2 regions of the Paraburkholderia sp. EG286A genome follow, and region 2 is predicted to be linked to the other one. Evidence: predicted binding sites of a transcription regulator. Region 2 holds the regulator's gene; the other holds the start of a gene.

Region 1 (7,806 bases), on a different contig from region 2:
CCAGGAGCCGCCGCTGCAGAAGCTCGGTGTCGATGTGCTGTTCTGGGCGCTGCTCTTCATCGTCGTGGGATCGACCGTGACGGGCTGGCTGGGCTCGCTCAAGCACCTCGGCACCGGCTTCAGCTTCTGGATCGGCAACCAGGGCCTGGCGTACACCAGCATGGGCCGCGTCTGGCAGATCCTGCTATTCGTCGGCTTGATGATCTGGCTGTTCCTGATGGGGCGCGCCCTGATGCCGGCGTTGAAGAATCGCAAGACCGAAGGCCGCGGGTTGATCGGCATGGTGTTCCTCTCGGCGACCTGCATTGGGCTCTTCTACGCGTCGTCGCTCGCGTGGGGTCAGCACACCCATTACTCGATGATCGAATACTGGAGATGGTGGCTCGTGCACCTGTGGGTCGAAGGCTTCTTCGAAGTGTTCGCCACCGCCGTGATCGCACTGATCTTCTCGCGCCTCGGCCTGATCCGCATGTCGACGGCGAATCGCGCCATCGTGTTCGAAACCATCGTGTTCATGTTCGGCGGGATTCTCGGCACGCTGCATCACCTGTACTTCACGGGGGCGTCCACGGCCGTCATCGCGGTCGGCGCCGTGTTCTCCGCGTTCGAAGTCGTGCCGCTCGCACTGATCGGGCTCGAAGGCTGGCAAACGTATCGCAGGACGCAGGCCGCACCGTGGGTGCAGACCTATAAGTGGGCCATCCTCTGTTTCGTCGCCGTGGGCGTGTGGAATACCGTCGGCGCGGGCCTGCTGGGCTTTTCGATCAACCCGCCCATCTCGCTCTACTACGTGCAAGGCCTGAACATGACGCCGGCACACGGTCACGCAGCGCTGTTCGGCGTGTACGGCATGCTCGGGATCGGGCTGATGCTGTTCTGTCTGCGCGGCATGTCGTCGCGCGAGGCCTGGGACGACTCGCTGCTCAAGATGGCGTTCTGGATGCTCAACATCGGCCTCTTCATGATGGTGTTCATCTCGATCCTCCCTTCCGGCATCTACCAGGCATGGGCCAGCGTGAGCAAGGGACTCTGGTATGCGCGCTCGCCGGAAGTCATTCATTCGTCGCTGATGCAAACGCTGGTGTGGCTGCGCGTGCCCGGTGACGTGGTGTTCGCGGCAGGCGTGCTGTACCTCTGCTGGTTCGCCGCGCGGCTGCTGTTCCGCCGCCCCGAACCGGCTGTCCCCGTCGAAGCCAAGGCGACACACAAGGCGGCTCAACGCGTTTGAACGCCGCACTGACAAGCCGGCCACGATCGGTGGCCGGCTACCTTCAGGACATGCTTTTCACACTTCCACTATTTTCACCAGGAGCCTGATATGGCCGATATTCTCGACAGCCGTACCTATGTATTCGACGCGCGCGGCATTGCCAAACGATTCCGTCATGCAGCGATTTTCGGTGCGCTGGAAGCGCTCGACGACGGCGAGACGATGCGCTTCGTGAACGACCACGATCCCATTCCCCTCTTGCAGCAAATCGCCCAGTACTATCCGCGTCCGGTTCGTATCGAATACGTGGCGCGCCAGCCGGAGCAGGTCGTGATCGACTTCGTGCTCGCAAGCCCCGATTCGAACACCGCTGGCACTCAGGAGCGGGCTGCGGGCGGCTGCGGCAGCTCCGGCGGCACCTGCGGGTGCAGCGGCGGCTAACGCGCGCCTCGCACTGGCTCCCTCCTCAAACGGCATCCCTCCCTCCTGCAAGGCCGGCACGCGCAAGCCGCATTCGCGCGCTGTGCCGGCCTCTCTCCCTCGATCGTCGCCAATCGCCATCGACGCGTGCGTGTAATCGCCGCGTCGTGTCCCGCGTGACGCCGCCAAAGCGTCGCCTCCGCAGCACGAATCCCGCGAAATTAGCACGGATCAAGTCCCGCCAAATGCGTCGTCGAGTGTCGTTGACACGCACTACATGTAGTCAATAAGATCGCCTCACCAACAATATCTAGTATTCAAAGGAGGGTTCACCGTGCCCCTTGCGCTTCCCGCCTCGATTGCCGGCCACGCCCCCGCGCTGCCAGGCGCGCCGGGCAAGACCCAGCAGGACAAGCCGTTGATCGAAGTCCGCTCTTCGATCGACGAGTATCTCGAGCAACAGGACTGGCGGGTCAACGCCAACGCCAATCAGGGTTATTCGCTCGGCGGCCTGATCCTGAACGTCTCGGGCAAGGTCATTGCCAACTACTGGCTCAGTCATGTGTACCCGGCGGCGGTTGGCCAGGCCCACCGCAATGCGGATCTGCATATTCACGACCTGGACATGCTCTCGGGATATTGCGCAGGCTGGTCGCTGCGCACGCTCCTCAACGAAGGCCTGAACGGTGTACCGGGAAAAGTCGAAGCCTCGCCGCCGAAACACATGTCGAGCGCCATTGGCCAGATCGTCAATTTTCTCGGCACGCTGCAAAACGAATGGGCGGGCGCGCAGGCGTTCAGTTCGTTCGACACGTACATGGCCCCCTTCGTGCGTCACGACGATCTGTCTTACGCGGAGGTTCGCCAATACATTCAGGAATTGATCTACAACCTCAATGTGCCTTCGCGCTGGGGTACGCAAACGCCCTTCACGAATCTCACATTCGACTGGGTTTGCCCTGAAGATCTACGCGAGCAGGTGCCGCTGATCGGCGGGCGAGAAATGTCCTTCACCTACGGCGATCTGCAGGCCGAGATGGACATGATCAATCAGGCGTATATCGAAGTCATGATGGCCGGCGACGCGAAAGGCCGCGCCTTCACGTTTCCGATTCCAACCTACAACATCACGCCCGATTTCGACTGGCACAGCCCGAATGCCGACCGCCTGTTCGAAATGACCGCCCGCTACGGACTGCCCTATTTCCAGAATTTCATCAATTCTGAACTCAAGCCGAACATGATCCGCTCGATGTGCTGCCGGCTGCAGCTGGATCTGCGCGAGCTGCTCAAACGCGGCAACGGCTTGTTCGGTTCCGCCGAACAGACCGGGTCCCTTGGCGTCGTCACCATCAACTGCGCGCGTCTGGGCCACCTCCATGCCGGCGACGAAGCCGGGCTGCTCCGGCGCCTCGACGAATTACTCGAGCTCGGCAAGACGAGTCTCGAGATCAAGCGCGAAGTCATCCAGCACCACATGGACAACGGGCTGTTCCCGTACACGCGGCGTTACCTCGGCACGCTGCGCAACCACTTCTCCACGCTGGGCGTGAACGGCATCAACGAAATGATCCGCAATTTCACGACCGACGAACACGATATCTCCAGCGAATGGGGACATGCCATGGCGATCCGCGTGCTCGATCATGTGCGCGCGCGCATGCTCGAGTATCAGGAGGAAACCGGCCACATGTACAACCTCGAAGCCACGCCGGCCGAAGGAACGACCTACCGCTTCGCCAAGGAAGATCGCAAACGCTTTCCGGGCATCTTGCAGGCCGGCACGCCGGATATGCCCTACTACACGAATTCGTCGCAGTTGCCCGTTGGCTTCACCGACGATCCGTTCGAAGCGCTGGAGCGCCAGGACGATCTACAGCGCAAATACACAGGCGGTACGGTATTGCACCTGTATATGACCGAGCCGCTTTCCTCGGCCAACGCGTGCCGGACACTGGTGCAACGCGCGCTGAACCGATTCTCGCTGCCCTATATCACCGTCACGCCCACCTTCTCGATTTGCCCGAAGCACGGCTACCTGGGCGGCAGCCACAAGTTTTGCCCACGTTGCGACGAAGAAATCCTTCAACGCAAGCTTTCTCAACTCGAACCCGCTGAGGTCTGAACCATGAGCACCGTACTCTCTCAATCCGCGAAGGCTAACCACGCTGGCGTCACGCTCTCCGACGAAGAGCGCCAGCCCTGCGAGATCTGGACCCGCGTCATGGGTTATCACCGGCCGGTCTCTTCGTTCAACACCGGCAAGAAGGGCGAATTCCACGAGCGCAAATATTTCAGCGAACGCGAGGCACGGCTTGCCCATTGAGATGAAATCGCGCGGGCCGGACTTCGGCCCGCAAGCACCCCGCTCGCTGCGCGTGGGCGGGGTGGTCCCTTTCACCGCAACCGATTATCCAGGCCAGATTGCGGCGGTCGTATTCGTGCAGGGATGCCCATGGCGCTGCGCGTATTGCCATAATCCGCATTTGCAGCCGCGCACCCGCAATGGTGCGCTCGAGTGGCAAGCCGTACTGAACCTGTTGACGCGCCGCGTGGGCTTGCTCGACGCCGTGGTCTTTAGCGGCGGCGAGCCGACAGGCGATCCGGCGCTCGGGCAGGCCATTCGCGATGTGAGAACGCTAGGTTTCAAGGTTGGCCTGCATACTGCCGGTACGCATCCGCGACGTCTCAAGGAAGTCTTGCCGCTGTTAGATTGGGTTGGACTGGACGTCAAGGCGGCGTTTGGCGACTATGGGAGCGTCACTTGCGTGCCCTCAAGTGGAAAGCATGCGCTGGCCAGTCTTGAGGCCGTGCTGGCCAGCGGCGTGCAATACGAATGCCGAACCACGTTGCATCCCGAGCTACTGCCAGAAAGCAAAATCCTGAGCCTTGCGCAAACACTTTCGGCCATGAACGTAACGAACTACGCACTGCAGGTCTTTCGCACTCAACGTTGTGACGACGACGGTTTGAACGCCGCATCGATGGCGGGCTATCCGGATCAGGAACTTGTCGGCAGGATAGCCGCACTGTTTCCCGCCTTCACGCTGCGCCGCGGATAAAGCGAACATGCAGACGGCCTCACCGTATCTTGGCGTGGAGCGCGCCGAGCGCCACTATGGAATCAAGCACGCGACTGATGACCTGCTCGGCTTCCTCGCGATCGAAGTCTTCATGGAAGCGCTTTTTCACACCACAGTCGGCCAGCTGAACGTGCTGATCGGGAGCGATGCCGTGTCGCTCCAGACACTTTTGCGCGCACGCCAGAGGACAGCCATCGATCACGACGATGGGCCGTCCCGATCCGGCAATCTTCAGCAGCGCAGGAACGTCGCCGCCCACGCCCGCGATGCAGGACATTTCCGCTGCGCCACGGCGATCGAGCTGCAGGGCGACATGATTGGCCATCTGCGCCGCGCTTGAACAGCCCGAGCAGGAGTACACGAGCGGCAACGCTTTTCTGTCAACAGTCATCGAAGACCTCGTTCGATACGGGTTCACATCCACGGACCTTTCATTTCGCGGACGCGTCGAAGCCAGCGTTCCGGTGCGAAGCGGCCGAGCGAAAAGTACGTCGCCAGATCCGTCGCATCCAGCGCGTTCTTCACCAGCAGGCCCAATTCGGTATCGCCCTCCATCGTCAGGCGGCGGCTGAAGAACAGCGTATCGGGATCTTCCTTGCGTTGCGCGAGCAGCATGAAATCGTGCGTGCTCGCACTGATCGTCAATGCGACTTCGCTCTGAGACCGCACGGCGGAGAAACGGCCCCCACGGCAAACGAAATCGAAAGCGATGCCGGCGTCTCTTGCCTCGATGCGCAGCGCGCGGCCGTCGAGCCGATCCAGCGTGTCGGCGGGCAGGTGCCGCGCCAGCACCGCGTTGAGCGCGCCCGCGAACAACACGGAGCCGGGATAGGCCGGCAGCAGGGAAAGCGCCTTCTTCAATACCGAGGGCAGTTGATAGGTAGCGGAACTCATTGCGTATTTCTTTTAAGAGCGGAGAACGAATTCAAACGGCTGTCCGTTCCAGCCCAGGCAGGCCGTACCAGTAGCCGTCACAGGGCTGTCCGGCCATCAGGGGGAGCATGTTGGCAAGCGCGTCGCCTTTGTCCAGGCGGCCGTCTATCACGTCACGAAAGAAACCCGCGATTTCCACCGTGTGTTGCGACTGGGGGCTCAAACGCAATACGTCGACGTGCAGCGCACGTAACGCCTCCACTTCCTGAATCAGGTTGTACACGAGCGCCGATTGCGTCGAAATGCCATTCAGCACCAGGAACGGCTTGCCTTCCTGGGTTTCCATCATCAGGCCATCCGGATGATCCATGCAGACATACTGGCAATTGTCTTTAGGGAAGTTGCGATGCCGAGCCGAAAAGCATCGCGCTGAAAACGCAAGCGGCATGCGGCCATACGCAAACACCTCCGTTTGCATCGAGGGCGGCCGTTCCGCCTGCATCCGCGCGAGGCCGTCCTTCGCCATTTCCAGCGGCATCACCCAGCGCCGCGCCCCCAGTCCGGCCAGCAGGTCTCGAGTTGGCGGGTTGTACACGTTCAGCCAGGGCCCCGCGACGAACGGCGTATTTTCGATGCAATGCACCGCGCCCATGTCGTTAGCCTCGACGCTGTAGCGGCCATTGTGGGCAATTTCCCGCAGCGTCGTCATGTCTTTGCCCGACTCGAGAAGAATCTGCGTAGAGAGCACGACCTCCTTGCCGGCGTCGGCTAGCATGTCGGCAATATCGAGCCAGTCGTTGAATCGAAGTTCATGGCGTCGCGAGCAGATCACTTCGCCCAGGTACACCACGTCGACCGGCGCATCCGTGACCGATTCATAGAATTGCATCATTGCTGTGCGCGACCAGTAGTACTGGACCGGCCCCAAGGCAATCTTCACAGTGCCTACCCCCGAATGCTGAAAAAATGCGTCATTTCCGTCACTTCCACGGGCGGTGATATGCGCCCAGCGTGTGCTGCTGCCCCTCGGCGACCTTGTTGAGTTCCGCCATCCACGTGGGCTTCACGCTATATCGAGGTCCATTGGCGAGGCACTGGTCGATGGCGTCGCGCCATACGCGGGTGACCTGTGCAACATAGGCGGGACTGCGTTGCCGGCCTTCGATCTTGATCGCGCGTACGCCGATCTGCGCGAGGCGAGGCAATATCTCGAGCGTATTCAAACTGGTCGGCTCTTCGATCGTGTAGTAACGCTCGCCCGACACCTCGAAGCGCCCTTTGCACAACGTGGGATAGCCCGCGTTTTCGCCATCGGCGTAGCGGTCGATCAGCACGCCGTTCAGTCTGGATTCGAGACCATGCGCCGTTTGCTGCCATCGCACCGATCTCGCGGGCGAGCACACCCCTTGCGTATTGGGCGATTCGCCGGTGGCATACGAGGAAAGCGCACAGCGCCCCTCCACCATCACGCACAGGCTGCCAAACCCGAATACTTCGATTTCCACTGGCGTTTTCTCGATGACCTGTTCGACCTGCGTCACGGACAGAACCCGCGGCAAAACCGCACGCACGACGCCGAAATGCTCGCGGTAGAAGTTGATTGCTTCGTAGTTGGTCGCGGACCCCTGCACGGACAGATGCAGACGCAATTGCGGATACCGCCCGGCGGCGTAGCGCATCAATCCCGCGTCGGCGACGATGATTGCGTCGATCGCGCATCGGGCTGCTTCGTCCACGGCTTCGCGCCATGCTGCCCAGCCCGTTGGCTGCGGATAGGTATTCAGGGCGAGGAAGACTTTTCGCCCCCTTGCGTGCGCGTACGCTATGCCCGCGCGAATCGCGTCCTTGTCGAAGTTCAGGCCGGCGAAGTTCCTGGCATTTGTCGCATCGCGAAAGCCGAGATAGACGCAATCGGCGCCGTTGTCGACCGCGGCCTTGAGCGCCGGCAGACTGCCGGCCGGGCAGACCAGTTCCAGCGGCGGCGACCCATCGTGACTTGTGTTGGCCAGACTCATGGAAGATAACCGATCGAGGTTGTGAGAAAACGGGGGTCGAAATTCAGTCCGCAGAACACCAGCACGAGCAGCACGAGGCCTATCCTCAATGGCACTCGCAATGAAGACTGCATGCAGTCCAGCGCCGTGAGCGTCAGGCAGAGTTGCAGCAGCAGACCGTCGGGCCGAAACAGGAATGAATACATAAAACGTGCGCTGCGCAGCC
Region 2 (7,806 bases):
CGATAGAGCGCGGCCACGGCGTCGATGCGATGTCCCCGCGCGATCTGCGCGCTCCACCCCGGCATCGCGAAGGCGGCGACGATTGCTGCCACCGCCAGCGCAATGACCAGTTCGAGCAGTGTGAACGCGTTGTACCGGTTGCTCTTCACCTTTCCTCCCGTTGGCCTCGTCAAAATGGCCTCGCGACGACGCGACGCCAGTGATGCTCGACGCGCGTCGCGTCACCCTCGGTTTCGATGACCACCTGGTCCTGCAGCCAGCTTTGCGTGTCTTCCGATGCTCCGAACCCTCGCGCCGTGACGAGATACGCGCGAACCAGCGGACGGCTCTCGATGCGCCAGGCTTCGACGATGCATTGCGGCAAGCGCACGGACCCCGGCCACGAGGCAACGGGCGCGGTCGCCTGCCGCTCGAAGCTGTCCCGCCGCCGCCACGCTTGCGGCTCGCCGGATTGCGCGGCCGCCACAGGCACGGCCAGCGAGCCACTCGTCAGCGCGCGAGAGCACAACACGAGCGCGGCGTCGGCAGCATGGAAGGACTGCAGATGATCGGCGACGGCATCCGCGTTGCGCCGCGCGAGCAGCGCGGCCTCGAACCACGCCGCCGAGGTCACGAGCATCATCGCGACGACGAGCAGCACGACCGGGAGCGCCACGCCCCGACGCGCGGCGCGTGTGCGACGCTTCCCGCCCACGCGCGTTCTCATGACGCTCCCGGCACAACGTTGCGCAGCACGATGTGCCGCCAGAACGCCTGTCGCGCACGCCCATCCGCGCCGACGGCCTGCACACCATCGCAATCGACGTGGCGCATGCGCCGCGCAAAGGCCGCCCCGTGCACCAGCACGCACAGATCGATCGCCACGACCGACGCCCACTGATCGCGCGCGAGCGCCGAAGCGTCGACCGCCTGCGCCGCGCCCGCTGTCCAGTAGCGCAGGCGCAAACGCTCGACGCCCTCGACGAGCGGCTGCGGCTTGCCAACGTAGCCGGAGCCCGAGCAGTAAAGCTCGCTCCCGCGAGTCGTCTGGCTCGCCACCTCGGCGTAATAGCGGTTCACGATTTCCACGCTTGCCATGCCAACCCCCTGCCCGAGGCAGTCGGTTACCTGGCCGTTTGCGGTGGGCCACGTCGATGCACTGTCGCCTTGATAGCGCACCGCCAACCCATCGGAGCGGCTCGGCAGCGGCTTGCAGACAAGCGCCACATCGGCGTCGACCGGGCGCCCAGCCGCGCAGCCGAAGATCGCTGGGCCGGCGAGTGGCGAGCGTGCGTCCGCGGCAACAAAGCCGGCCATCTGGATCTGCTCGCCGATCAGCATCAACGCGTTCATGCCGGCCTCGTGGATGTGCGCGGCGTCGTTCGCCTGCGCATAGGCCTGGCGCTGCGTGCGATAAACCGAGAGCGCACCAAGCGTCACCACGAGGCCCAGCGCCACGGCGATCGTCAGTTCGAGCAATGTGTGGCCGGCCTGCCGGCGCACGTGGGCGAAACGCTTGTTCATCGCAGAAACGCCAGCGCGACGCAGGCGCGTCCGGCGGGCGACGTGGCATCGAGACACGGCGCAACCCGCGAAACCGCGGTCGATCCCGACGCTGCGCCGAGCAGTGTCGCCGACCAACTCACGGACGCGATCGATGCGTCGCCGCCCGCGCTCGACAGGGTCAGCCGCCCTTCGGGCACGACGCTCGCCGCCAGCGCCTTCCATCGATCAGTCGCTGCGGGCGTTGCCCCCGCCACGTGCGCCGCTTCGGCCATGGCGTCAGCGGCAAAGGCCGCGCGCTCGCGCGCCGCTGCCAGTTGCGCGTGCCGGACCAGCCCAAGCTGCGTGCTCATCAGGCCGAGCCCGCACATCGCCATGACGCCGAGCGCAATGGCGACTTCCAGCAGCGTCGACCCGCGCGCGCCGCGCTCGCTCACGCGGCTCATGGCGCCCCCGTGCATGCGCCGTCGCTGATGCGTGCCCGGCCTCCCTGCGCGATGCGTATGCAGCGCCGCCAGCCCGCGCCGCGTTGTGCCGCCGACGGCGCCCGCGGGGCGATCTCGAAGTTGCGCAAACTGCCGATGGTCTGCCCCGCCGGCGGCGAAAACGTGATGGCAGCGAGCCCCGACGCCACGGAAATCGCGTCGAGCGCCGGCTGGATGCGCAACGGGATAGACGCTCCGGCGCGCTCGATCATGACGGCCCAGCCGCAGGACCAGTCGGCAATACCGGACGGACACGCTTTGGCCGCCTCGAGGCAGGTGTGCGCGGCGTCGACGCGGCAAACGGTAACGCGCGACTTGCGCCGTATGGCCTCGTTGCGTGCGTAGGCAAGCGTGCCGAGCAGGGCATTGGCGCGCGCGTCGACCTGATCGCGTACGCGCCACGCGGTGAATACGGGCGTGGAAACCGTTGCGCAGACCGCCAGCAGGATGATGACGACCATCGTCTCAACGAGCGTGAATCCTCCGGACTTCATGAGCAATCCTTAGTTCGAGCGGATTGCCATCAATCTACGGACGAAAGCGAAACGAAACAATTAGCCGAACGGCTAGCTGGTGCGCGCAGCGTCGGCTCGCGAGAATGCAAGCGTTACGACCGCGGCCTGGCGGGGAGGAAGAAAAATGCGAATGCGCTCAGCGCTTTTTCGCGGGGTTGTTGGCACCCGCGCGGCGGAATTCCTCGATCACGTCTTCGAATTCGGAGACGTCCTCGAAGCGTCGGTACACCGAAGCAAACCGTACGAACGCGACCTTGTCGAGTTCGCGCAATTCGCCCATGACGAGCTCGCCAAGGCGCTCGCTGCGCACTTCGCGCTCGCCGCTGCCGAGCAATTGATACTCGATACGGGCAACCGCCGCGTCGATCGCATCGGCCGCAACCGGGCGCTTGCGCAGCGCCAGTTGCATGCTCGCCATGATCTTGCGGCGGTCGAATTCCGTGCGGCTGCCATCCTTCTTGACGATCGAAGGCATCGCCAGCTCGACCCGCTCGTACGTCGTGAAACGCTTGTCGCAGGCCGGGCAGCGGCGGCGGCGCCGGATCGCGGCGCCGTCTTCGGACACGCGCGAGTCGACGACCTGCGTGTCTTCGTGCCGGCAAAAGGGGCAGCGCATGGGTTATCGCGTGGCTTAGCGGTAAACCGGGAAACGCTTCGTCAGCTCGGCGACCTGCGCCTTCACGCGCTCGATCGTCGCGGCGTCTTCCGGATTGTCGAGCACGTCGGCAATCAGGTTGCCCACCTGCTCGGCTTCCTTCACGCCAAAGCCGCGCGTCGTCATGGCCGGCGAACCGAGACGGATACCGCTCGTCACGAACGGCTTTTCCGGGTCGTTCGGGATCGCGTTCTTGTTGACCGTGATGTGCGCGGTGCCGAGCACGGCTTCCGCCGCCTTGCCGGTGATGTTCTTGGCGCGCAGGTCCACCAGCATCACGTGGCTTTCCGTGCGGCCCGAGACGATGCGCAGACCGCGCTTGACCAGCGTTTCCGCCAGCACGCGCGCGTTGTCGACCACTTGCTGCTGGTAGGTCTTGAATTCCGGCGAGAGCGCTTCCTTGAACGCCACAGCCTTGCCGGCAATGACGTGCATGAGCGGACCGCCCTGGATGCCCGGGAAGATGGCCGAGTTGATCTGCTTTTCGAACTCCGCCTTCATCAGGATCACGCCGCCGCGCGGGCCGCGCAGGCTCTTGTGCGTGGTCGTGGTGACGAAGTCGGCGTGCGGCACCGGGTTCGGGTAGACGCCCGCGGCGATCAGGCCCGCGTAGTGCGCCATGTCGACCATGAAGTACGCGCCGACCGCTTTGGCAACCTTGGCGATGCGCTCGAAGTCGATACGCAGCGCGAATGCCGACGCACCGGCGATGATCAGCTTCGGCTTGGTTTCGTGCGCGCGCTTTTCGAGCGCTTCGTAGTCGATGTCTTCCTTGGCGTCGAGGCCGTAGCTCACGACGTTGAACCACTTGCCGCTCATGTTCAGCGCCATGCCGTGCGTGAGGTGACCGCCCTCGGCGAGGCTCATGCCCATGATGGTGTCGCCCGGCTTGAGCACGGCGAAGAACACGCCCTGGTTGGCCTGCGAGCCCGAGTTCGGCTGAACGTTCGCGGCTTCGGCGCCGAACAGCTGCTTCACGCGGTCGATCGCGAGCTGCTCGACGATATCCACGTTTTCGCAGCCGCCGTAATAGCGCTTACCGGGGTAGCCTTCGGCGTACTTGTTGGTGAGCTGCGAACCCTGAGCGGCCATGACCGCGGGCGAGGTGTAGTTTTCCGACGCGATGAGCTCGATGTGCTCTTCCTGGCGGCGGTTCTCGAGTTCGATCGCCTTGAAGAGTTCGGGATCGACGTTGGCGATGGTGCTTTCGGCTCTGTCAAACATACGGATTCCGTTAAGTGTGTTCAGGTTGACCGGGTCTCGCGCGGAACGCGTAGCGGGTACGCGGCGCTGCTGGCGAAGAGGCCAGCCTTGACGTGGCGAAAGGGGGTGCCGCACACGCGAGGCAGGACAGCCTCCGCAGCGCAAACGAAAGCGCGCGAAATCAGGCTGCCCAGGCGAACGGCAAAACGGCACCCTGCGCTTCACGGTGGGTCGTTCCACCTTGGGTCCCCAATAACGGGCGCATGGCTACCGCCAATGCCGCCGTTCCGGAACCCTATCGCCAGTCACGCAGGGATTGAGCGCGTTAGTTTATTGGAACGGCAGGGAATAGGCAACCGCCCGCCCCCAGTGCGCCCGGGCGCCCCGCGGCCGGTGGCGCGCCGGGCGGCGCCCGCGGTCATGCGGCCTGCGCGCGTACTGTCCCTTTCTTGCCGCAATGCGGCATTGCAAGTAGGCTCTCCCCTTTTCTCGCCTTCTACCGACTAGAGAGCCACCATGATCGTTTTCGTCACCGGCGCGTCCGCAGGATTCGGCGCCGCCATCGCCCGCGCCTTCGTGAAGGGCGGACATCGCGTCGTCGCCACCGCTCGCCGCAAGGACCGCCTCGACGCCCTCGCCGCCGAACTCGGCGACGCCCTCCTGCCCATCGAGCTCGACGTGCGCGACCGCGCAGCGGTCGAAGCCGCGCCCGGCGCGCTGCCGCCCGGGTTCGCCGGCATCGACGTGCTGGTCAACAATGCCGGCCTCGCGCTCGGCGTGGAGCCGGCGCAGAAGGCCGACCTCGACGAGTGGGAAACCATGATCGACACCAACTGCACGGGCCTCGTGCAGGTCACTCACGCGTTTTTGCCCGGCATGGTCGAGCGCAACCGCGGCCATATTTTCAACCTCGGTTCGGTGGCGGGCCGCTGGCCGTATGCAGGCGGCAACGTCTATGGCGCGACCAAGGCGTTCGTGCGCCAGTTCAGCCTGAACCTGCGCGCAGACCTCGCGGGCACGGCACTGCGCGTGACCGACATCGAGCCTGGCCTGTGCGGCGGCACCGAGTTCTCGAACGTGCGTTTTCGCGGCGACGACACCCGGGCGGCCGGCGTCTACAAGGACGTGCAGCCGCTCACGGCCGAGGACATCGCCGATTCGATCTACTGGATTGCCACGCGCCCCGCGCACGTCAACATCAACACGATCGAACTGATGCCCGTGGCCCAGACGTTCGCCGGCACCAGTGTCCACCGCGGCTAAAATTACCTTACAAATTTAATACTTACGTCAGTCGTACGAAAGACGTAGGGGCCTCGCGTTCCGGTAGAATGCGCGGCATGGAAAATTCCACCAGCAAGCCGGACGCGGCGTCGTCACCGGCCGGGCGCGGCTTTACGTGGCCGGTGCGCGTCTACTACGAGGACACCGACGCCGGTGGCATCGTGTTTTACGCGAATTACCTGAAGTTCTTCGAACGCGCGCGCACCGAATGGCTGCGCGCGTGCGGCGTCGATCAGCGTCGGCTCGCCGAGGAAACGGGCGTGCTCTTCGTCGTGCGCAGCACCGCGCTCGACTACCGTTCGCCCGCGCGCCTCGACGACGTCGTCACCACCGTAAGCCGCGTCGAGAAGCTGGGCCGCGCCTCGGTCGACTTCATGCAGGAAGCGTGGCACGAGAACACGCTGCTCGCCACGGGCACCATTCGTGTCGCCTGCGTCGACAGCACGGCCATGAGGCCCGCACCCATTCCGGCCCCCGTTCATGAAGCCTTGCAACGTGGACCCCAGAAAGACCTGTACGCCGTGTCAACGGCAGTGCAGTAATTACCGTTGATACGACGCCAGTGAACTCGCGCCGGTCAATGCAGGACCAAGCAGGGTTCGGCCGCGACGGCGCGAGAGCTTCCCAACCGCCTACAGGAAGCCTTGCGTTGTCTTGCAGCCGCTCGCCCCTTTCGGGACGTCACAACGAACCTATATGAACACTACACAAGATCTGTCGATCATTTCTCTCGTTCTTAATGCGAGCATACTGGCACAGGCGGTGATGGGGCTTCTTCTGCTCATGTCGCTGATTTCCTGGACTTTCATCTTCCGCAAGTGGTTTGCGATCCGCCGGGCGCGCTCCCAGACAGAGCGCTTCGAGCGCGACTTCTGGTCAGGCGGCGACCTGCAGGCGCTCTACCAGAGCGCAGCCAACAACCGTCACACGATCGGCGCGCTCGAGCGTATCTTTGAGTCGGGCATGCGCGAATTCCTGAAGGCGAAAGAGAAGCGCCTGAACGATCCGAGCCTCGTGCTCGACGGCGCCCGCCGCGCGATGCGCGCCGCCTTCCAGCGCGAAATGGACGCGCTCGAGGCGAACCTCTCGTTCCTCGCTTCGGTCGGCTCGGTGAGCCCGTACATCGGTCTTTTCGGCACGGTCTGGGGGATCATGAACGCGTTCCGCGGTCTCGCGAACGTGCAGCAGGCCACGCTCGCGAACGTCGCGCCCGGCATCGCCGAAGCGCTGACGGCGACCGCGATCGGTCTGTTCGCCGCCATTCCGGCGGTGGTCGCGTACAACAGCTACGCGCACGACATCGACCGTCTGGCGATCCGCTTCGAAACCTTCATCGAAGAGTTTTCGAACATCCTGCAGCGTCAGGCCCACTAATCTTCACGAAGCAAGGAGTCGAAGATGGGAGGCTCAGTCCGTTCGAGCATGCGAGGCAGCCGCTCGCGCCGTGCGATGGCCGACATCAACGTCGTGCCGTACATCGACGTGATGCTGGTGTTGCTCGTGATCTTCATGGTGACCGCGCCGCTCGTGGCGCCGTCCATCGTCAACCTGCCGACCGTCGGCGGCGCGTCGCAGCAGCAGCAGGTGCCGCCCGTCGTGGTCAATATTCGCCCCGACGGCAATCTGAGCGTACGCTACAAGGATGACTCCGGCGCCACTCAGCAGCAGACCATGTCGCGCGCCGATCTCAACGGCTTCGTCGCCGATCGCGAGCAGAGCCATCCCGACCAGCCCGTCGTGATCGCCGCCGACAAGTCCGTCAAATACGAGACGGTGATGAACGTGATGTCCGACCTGAAGTCGCATGGCGTCAAACGTGTCGGACTGCTCGTCAAATCGCAATGATCCGCAAGAACGATTCGTATCCGCTGCAGCCTCCGCGAGAGCGTGGCACGGGACGTGCTATCGCCCTCGCGGTGCTCATGCACGTGCTGCTCGGTCTGTTCCTCTATCACGGCATCCACTGGCAGAACAGCACGCCGGCGGGTGAAGAGGCGGAACTGTGGACCGAGGTGCCGGACCTGTCGACACCGAAGCCGCTGCCGCCGCCCGCGCCGGTCGCCCCTGCCCCGCCGCAAACCGAGGAAGCCGACATTGCGCTGCAACAGCAAAAGCGTAAGCAGCAGGAAGCGCAGCGCGAGGCGCAACTGGCCGAGCAGCAGCGTCTGAAAGCCCAGCAGGA

Evidence for each region. The regulator NrdR, encoded in region 2, represses ribonucleotide reductase genes. The targets are predictions, from matches to a motif close to CACNANATNTNGTG.
Region 1: a site for NrdR is predicted at 1,933-1,946, ahead of AB4Y35_RS36140 (ribonucleoside triphosphate reductase). Genes of this name have one in related genera too.

What each region holds. Positions count from the first base shown of each region.
Region 1 is NZ_JBFRCB010000010.1:271,492-279,297, forward strand. It holds gene AB4Y35_RS36130 (nitric-oxide reductase large subunit) at 1-1,228, shown strand, start outside; gene AB4Y35_RS36135 (DUF2249 domain-containing protein) at 1,319-1,651, shown strand; gene AB4Y35_RS36140 (ribonucleoside triphosphate reductase) at 2,010-3,755, shown strand; gene nrdD (anaerobic ribonucleoside-triphosphate reductase) at 3,759-3,956, shown strand; gene AB4Y35_RS36150 (anaerobic ribonucleoside-triphosphate reductase activating protein) at 3,958-4,692, shown strand; gene AB4Y35_RS36155 (putative zinc-binding protein) at 4,712-5,104, opposite strand; gene AB4Y35_RS36160 (SCP2 domain-containing protein) at 5,128-5,607, opposite strand; gene AB4Y35_RS36165 (U32 family peptidase) at 5,639-6,526, opposite strand; gene AB4Y35_RS36170 (peptidase U32 family protein) at 6,567-7,595, opposite strand.
Region 2 is NZ_JBFRCB010000003.1:1,027,830-1,035,635, forward strand. It holds gene AB4Y35_RS17475 (type IV pilin protein) at 1-149, opposite strand, end outside; gene AB4Y35_RS17480 (hypothetical protein) at 170-706, opposite strand; gene AB4Y35_RS17485 (PilW family protein) at 703-1,503, opposite strand; gene AB4Y35_RS17490 (hypothetical protein) at 1,500-1,928, opposite strand; gene AB4Y35_RS17495 (GspH/FimT family pseudopilin) at 1,925-2,461, opposite strand; gene nrdR (transcriptional regulator NrdR) at 2,619-3,098, opposite strand; gene glyA (serine hydroxymethyltransferase) at 3,114-4,361, opposite strand; ZMP/ZTP riboswitch at 4,522-4,659, opposite strand; gene ydfG (bifunctional NADP-dependent 3-hydroxy acid dehydrogenase/3-hydroxypropionate dehydrogenase YdfG) at 4,857-5,603, shown strand; gene ybgC (tol-pal system-associated acyl-CoA thioesterase) at 5,672-6,166, shown strand; gene tolQ (protein TolQ) at 6,321-6,998, shown strand; gene tolR (protein TolR) at 7,023-7,469, shown strand; gene tolA (cell envelope integrity protein TolA) at 7,466-7,806, shown strand, end outside.